Regions from separate parts of the Janthinobacterium tructae genome, predicted to be linked through region 1. Evidence: predicted binding sites of a transcription regulator. Region 1 holds the regulator's gene; the other holds the start of a gene.
What was found. The regulator LexA, encoded in region 1, represses DNA repair genes until DNA is damaged. The targets are predictions, from matches to a motif close to ACTGTATNNNNATACAGT.
Positions count from the first base shown of each region.

Region 2: the regulator LexA is predicted to act here: its motif matches at 2,341-2,358, upstream of recA (recombinase RecA).

Region 1 is NZ_CP041185.1:2,669,439-2,672,848, forward strand. Features, by position in the region: gene FJQ89_RS11655 (replicative DNA helicase) at 1-47, opposite strand, end outside; gene rplI (50S ribosomal protein L9) at 183-638, opposite strand; gene rpsR (30S ribosomal protein S18) at 666-956, opposite strand; gene priB (primosomal replication protein N) at 972-1,280, opposite strand; gene rpsF (30S ribosomal protein S6) at 1,301-1,690, opposite strand; gene lexA (transcriptional repressor LexA) at 1,967-2,602, shown strand; gene FJQ89_RS11685 (cystathionine gamma-synthase family protein) at 2,668-3,410, opposite strand, start outside.
Region 2 is NZ_CP041185.1:3,590,527-3,593,936, forward strand. Features, by position in the region: gene FJQ89_RS15745 (class I SAM-dependent methyltransferase) at 1-347, opposite strand, end outside; gene recX (recombination regulator RecX) at 443-898, opposite strand; gene recA (recombinase RecA) at 1,150-2,250, opposite strand; gene FJQ89_RS15760 (response regulator) at 2,499-3,233, shown strand; gene FJQ89_RS15765 (sensor histidine kinase) at 3,230-3,410, shown strand, end outside.

The DNA.
Region 1 (3,410 bases):
GGCGGAATACGGAGGGAATCCAGTTGCGGATCAGAGGGGGCGTTCATGGCGCGAATTATACCCGCTTCGGCGTGCTGGCAAAAATAAAGGGCTGAAATTGAGCGAAAAAAAGGCCACAAAAAAGCCGGGCGAACCCGGCTTTTCATCGTGCGGCAATGCTTGCGGGCCAGGCCCGCAGACAATTACGCGTTCGCGTCTGGTACGACAGCGATAACAACTTCCACGACCACGTCGGTGTGCAGAGCAACCGAAACGTTGTGCTCGCCAACGATCTTCAGCGGGCCGGTAGGCATGCGGATTTGTGCTTTTTCAACAGCAAAACCTTGCTTGGTCAGCGCTTCAGCGATGTCGAAGTTGGTGACGGAACCGAACAGACGGCCATCAACACCAGCTTTTTGAGCAACTTGAACGGTCAGGCCGCTCAGTTTTTCGCCCTGGGCTTGCGATGCGGCCAGTTTGGCGGCAGCAGCTTTTTCCAGTTCGGCGCGCTTGACTTCGAATTCAGCCACAGCGGTAGCCGTGGCACGACGTGCCAGGCGTTGCGGGATCAGGAAGTTACGTGCGTAACCGTCTTTGACTTTGACGACTTCGCCGAGGTTACCGACGTTAACAACTTTTTCTAACAGAATGATTTGCATAGTTCTTCTCCAGGAATATCTGACCGATTAAGCGTGGTGCAGATCGGTGTATGGCAGCAGCGCGAGGAAGCGAGCGCGCTTGATTGCGGTGTCGACTTGGCGCTGGTAGTGCGCTTTGGTACCGGTCAGGCGTGCTGGCATGATCTTGCCGTTTTCTTGGACGAAGTCTTTCAGCGTGTCGACGTCTTTGTAGTCGACTTGCTCAACGTGAGCTGCGGTGAAGCGGCAGAACTTCTTGCGTTTGAACAACGGGTTTTGCTGTTTGCGTTTTTCTTTAAGCTTGAGCTTATTTTTGTCGAACTTTTTACCGAATGCCATGTCAGGCTCCTGTATCTAAAATGCGCTAGTCGGGGTGACTGCACTAAAATCAATGATGTGAAACACCAAACTCTTGCTGTTGCGGCTCTTCCTGGCCAGGAAACCCGTGAACTGATACACCCCGCCCAAGCTTGCCTGACTGAACCGGCCTGATATTTCGCCAGCGGCTAGCGCGGCAACATCAAACTCGGTCAAACGGGCAATCCCTGCTTCCATCTGCTGCGAACTGTGTTGCAATACTGCATTCACAATCGGCAGCCCTGCCGGGGTATAGCGCAATATTTCGCGCTCGGCAATGATGGCGGTTACTTGTAGCTGGTTCAGCGCACGATCCTGGTCAAGAATTAAGCTGCTGCTGCGGCAGGAGCGGCTGCTGGTGCTTCGGTGCGGTGGCTTTTGGCCGCGTCTTCGCGTTGTACCGATTTCATCATCGGCGAAGGTGCTGTTTCAGCTTTCTTCATTTTAACGGTCAGGTGACGCAACACGGCATCATTGAATTTGAATGCTGTTTCCAACTCGACCAGGGTCTCGTTGTCGCATTCGATGTTCAGGCAGATGTAGTGTGCTTTAGGCAGCTTTTGGATCGAGTAAGCCATTTGACGGCGGCCCCAATCTTCCACGCGGTGAACCGAACCGCCGCGGGTGGTTACGCTGGCTTTGTAGCGTTCGATCATCGCGGGCACTTGCTCGCTTTGGTCCGGATGGACGATAAAGACTATTTCATAATGACGCATGCAAACTCCTTCAGGTCGGATTGATAATCGCCCACCCCGGCGTCAAGACGGGTGTGGGAAGGTCAGCCGAAGATTATAACCGCCTTTTGCAAACGTTTCAATCATTCCTTCAACAAGCGGCCCGCGCACGGAGCAGGCCAGGCGCTTTTTCCTGCCCATTCCAGTATTTCGCACGAAATTCGCGCAAATAACCGAAATCCCCTTGCATAGTGGGCGATACTGTACAAAAATACAGACTGTTCATATAGACAGCATTTTAGTATGCACCCACCGCTCATGATCAAGCTGACAGCACGACAAGAACAAATTCTGAACCTGATCAAGGACGCGATTGAAAACACGGGTTTTCCTCCCACCCGTGCCGAAATCGCCAATGAACTGGGTTTCAAATCGGCCAATGCGGCCGAAGAGCATTTGCAGGCCCTGGCCCGCAAGGGCGCGATCGAGATTTCGCCTGGCACCTCGCGCGGCATCCGCCTGATCGGTGCGGCAGCCGAAGCAGCGCCATCGAAGGTGCCGGCAGCGCTGCTGATGTCGCTGCCCCTGATCGGCCGGGTGGCGGCAGGCTCGCCCATCCTGGCACAGGAAAACCTGGAAGCGAGCTACAACGTGGACCCGGCCCTGTTCTCGGCCAAGCCCGACTTCCTGCTGAAGGTGCGCGGCTGGTCCATGCGCGACGCCGGCATCATGGATGGCGACTTATTGGCCGTCAAGAAGGTCGACAGCGCCAAGAACGGCCAGATCGTCGTGGCCCGCATCGGCGACGAAGTCACCGTCAAACGCTACAAGAAGACGGGTTCCGTCATCGAACTGCTGCCGGAAAACCCCGACTTCAAGGTCATCACCGTATCGCCGGAAGATGAGTTCGCCCTGGAAGGCCTCGCGGTAGGCTTGATGCGCAGCTGGCATTAAACCACCGCAGGTAAAAAGGGCCGCAACAGCATGACTGTTGCGGCCCTTTTCATTTGTCCGCCCGCTTAGGCATCGAGTGCCTGGCGGAAATCCTCGAGCAAATCGGCTTCATCCTCGATACCCACCGACACGCGGATCAAGGACTCGGCAATGCCCATGCTGGCTCGGCGCTCGGCACCCATCTCATAAAAGATCGTGTGAGCGACGGGAATGACCAGGGTGCGCGTGTCACCGAGGTTGCTCGCTGGAATAGCCAGATTCAGGCGATTCAGGAAATCGAAGCAATCGATGCCATCTTTTAATTCAAAGCTGAACAGCGAGCCATAACTGCGGAACAAGTCCGTCGCCAGCGCGTGCTGCGGGTGCGACGCCAAGCCAGGGTAATGCACGGCCGCCACGCGCGGGTCGGCGACCAGCATGCTGGCCAGCGCCAGGGCATTGGAACAGGTGCGGTCCATGCGCAAGGCCATGGTTTCCGCGCCGACGGCGATATGGTGCGCCGCTTCCGGACCCAGCGATGCGCCGAAATCGCGCAAAGCCTTGGCGCGGATTTGCGCGATGCCCCACTGCGCCGGCGCCGCTTTTTTATAATTGTCGAAAATGTTCGGGTACTGCGTCCAGTCGAACACGCCCGTGTCCGTCAAGCTGCCGCCCAGCGCATTGCCGTGGCCGCCGATGGATTTCGTCAGCGCATTGACCACCAGGCCCGCGCCCACCGCTTTCGGGCGGAACAGATAAGGCGTCGTCATGGTGTTGTCGACGATGTACAAAATGCCGCGTTCCTTGCACAAGGCACCGATCTTTGCCA
Region 2 (3,410 bases), 920 kb from region 1:
CCGTGCAGGGCGATGAAATCGAAGTCCGGCAGGTCGCTGCGGGCGCAAAAATCCTGGAACGATTGCTCCGACAGCACGGCGCCATTGCCGGATACCTCGGCCAGTTCCTGCGCAAAGGCGGTCTGGGCCGGATTGAAATCGGTGCCATACCAGCGTGTGCCGGACGCTGCGGCATGGATATTGACGGTCATGCCCTGGCCAAAGCCGAGTTCGCATGCGGTGCTGACCTTCGGCGGCTGTATGCCCCAGCTCAGCAGCAACAACTGTATGCGCAAGGGGTTCAATTCCGTGTAATAGCCGTAGGTGTATGCGGTTTCGGCCGTGTAGCCGGCATGCCAATTGCTCATCAGGTGTCCCGTATATCAAGTAAATAAGCTGGGACGCAACATGCGCAGCAGCAATTGGGCAGAATAACTGATCCTTGCTGTCAAGTTAACCAATATTACTCGTCGTCGGGCTCCAGGCCTTTCAAGGCCACCTGCACGGCGCGCTGCGAAAAGCCGCGCTGCATCAGGAAGCGCACCTGCTTGTTGCGTTGCTCCGCATCCTGCGCCACTACACCGAATTTGCGGCGCCACACTTCGCAGGCGCGCGCGGTCTCGCCTTCGGCCAGGCCCGCCTTGAGTTCCTGCAGCGCTTCACCGCCTATGCCATGGCTTTGCAATTCCGCCATGATGCGGCTATTGCCGAAACGGGCCGAGCGGCGGTGGATCAGCGATTCGGAAAAGCGCTCCTGCGACAGCCAGTTGGCTTGCTCCAGGCTGTCGAGCAAGGCTTCCACATCATCGCCTTCCTGCGCATGCCGCTGCAGCTTGCGCCGCAATTCCATGCGGCTATGCTCACGCATCGACAGAAAGCGGAGCGCCCTGCCCTTCAGGCTTAGTTGTACTGCAGCCATACACCCACCTTGTCTCTCATTCCACGATCACAGCACCCAAACACAATCGCCGCCCGGCGCAACAGCGCGGGACGGCGATCAGGGTCCAACCTTGCGGCAAGCCACGCGTAGGTCGGATTAGGCCCCTTGGGCCGTAATCCGACAACATTGTTGGCGTCTGATCCGACAACATTGCTGGCGTCTGATCCGACAACATTGTTGACGTCTGTGGTGTTGTCGGATTACGCGCGGCTTTGCCGCGCTAATACGACCTACTCTGGCTTGGCTTCCGCCTTGGCAGCCTTGTCGGCGGCTTTATCCGCTTTTTCCGGCTTTTCAGCAGCCAGCGGGGGCAGTTCACGCACGCCCAGCGAAGCGCGGACCTTGTTTTCGATCTCGCGGGCCAGCGCCGGACGCTCTTGCAGGAAGGCGCGGGCGTTGTCCTTGCCCTGGCCGATGCGTTCGCCGTTGTAGCTGTACCACGAACCGGATTTTTCCACGATCTTGGCATCCGAGCCCAGGTCCAGGATTTCGCCTTCGCGCGAGGTGCCGGCGCCGTACAGGATGTCGAAGTGCGCTTCCTTGAACGGTGGCGCGATCTTGTTCTTGACGACCTTGACCTTGGTTTCGTTGCCGATCACTTCATCGCCGGACTTGATCGAGCCGGTGCGGCGGATATCGAGGCGCACGGAGGCGTAGAATTTCAGCGCATTGCCGCCGGTGGTGGTTTCAGGACTGCCGAACATCACGCCGATCTTCATGCGGATCTGGTTGATGAAGATGACCAGGGTATTCGTGCGGTTGATGGAACCGGTCAATTTACGCAGGGCTTGCGACATCAGGCGCGCTTGCAAGCCTGGCAGCGAGTCGCCCATGTCGCCTTCGATCTCGGCGCGTGGCGTCAGTGCGGCCACGGAGTCGATGACGACCAGGTCGACGCTGCCCGAACGCACGAGGGCGTCGCAGATTTCCAGTGCCTGCTCGCCCGTGTCCGGTTGCGAGATCAGCAATTCGTGCAGGTTCACGCCCAGCTTTTGCGCGTAACCGACGTCGAGCGCGTGCTCGGCATCGATAAAGGCGCAGGTGCCGCCGAGTTTTTGCATTTCAGCAATGGTTTGCAGGGTCAGCGTGGTTTTACCCGACGATTCAGGACCGTAGATTTCCACCACGCGGCCGCGCGGCAAGCCGCCTACGCCCAGCGCGATATCGAGGCCGAGCGAACCGGTCGACACGACTTGCACTTCTTCGATCACCGCGCTGGCATCCATGCGCATGACCGAACCTTTGCCAAACTGCTTCTCGATCTGCGCCAGTGCGGCGGCGAGCGCCTTGGCTTTTTCCGATGCGGGTACTACAGCTTTTTTATCGTCCATATGTTCTTTCAGCCGTTCTACAGTTGCGGACTCAGTGGAATCCGGCAGCCTGCGATAGCGCCAGTGGGTTAAATTCTTTACACAGACAGTACTGTATAAAAAAACAGTGATCAATGCAAGCGGAACGTGGATTTGTTTTGAAACAGATCAATACAAGCCTGTTTTTCACAAAAACTATCCACCTTGCGGGAAATGAAACACAATACAGACTTCAGATGTCCTGATGTTGCAAGCATAGGAAGTGCACCATGCGTATTTTACTTGCCGAAGATGACAGCGTGCTGGCCGATGGCCTGACCCGCTCGCTGCGCCAGTCCGGTTATGCCATCGACTACGTCAAGACCGGCCAGGAAGCCGATACGGCCCTGTCCACCCAGGAATTCGACCTGCTGATCCTCGACCTGGGCCTGCCGAAGATGTCCGGCCTGGAGGTGCTGCGTCGCCTGCGCGCGCGCGCTTCGCTGCTGCCGGTGCTGATCCTGACGGCCGCCGACTCCATCGAACAACGCGTGAATGGCCTCGACCTGGGTGCCGATGATTATATGGCCAAGCCGTTCGCCCTGTCGGAACTGGAGGCAAGAGTGCGCGCCCTGACGCGCCGCGGCGCCGGCGGCGGCGCCACCGTCATCAAGCACGGCCCCCTCAGCTACGACCAGGTGGGGCGCAGCGCCTACATCAACGACCAGATGCTCGACCTGTCGGCGCGCGAACTGGGCTTGCTGGAAATCCTGCTGGGTCGCACCGGCCGCCTCGTCTCGAAAGAGCAGCTGGTCGACCACCTGTGCGAATGGGGCGAAGAAGTGTCGAACAACGCCATCGAGGTGTATGTGCACCGCCTGCGCAAAAAAATCGAGGTGGGCGGCGTGCGCATCGCCACCGTGCGCGGCCTCGGCTATTGCCTGGAAAAATACTCGGAAGCGGCGCGCCTGAACGCCGAAGCGGGCGAAGCGGCAGGCCCGGCCAGCGGCCCCGCCACCAAGTGAAGGCGCGCGAAGCGCCAGCGGACGAGGTGGACGACGACGACTGGTTCGAGCCGCCCACCACGGAGCAGGATGACACCATCGAGCATTCGCTGTTTGGCGAAATCCTCGACTGGATGCTGGCGCCCTTGCTGCTGCTGTGGCCGATGAGCATCGCCATCACCTACCTGGTGGCCAAGG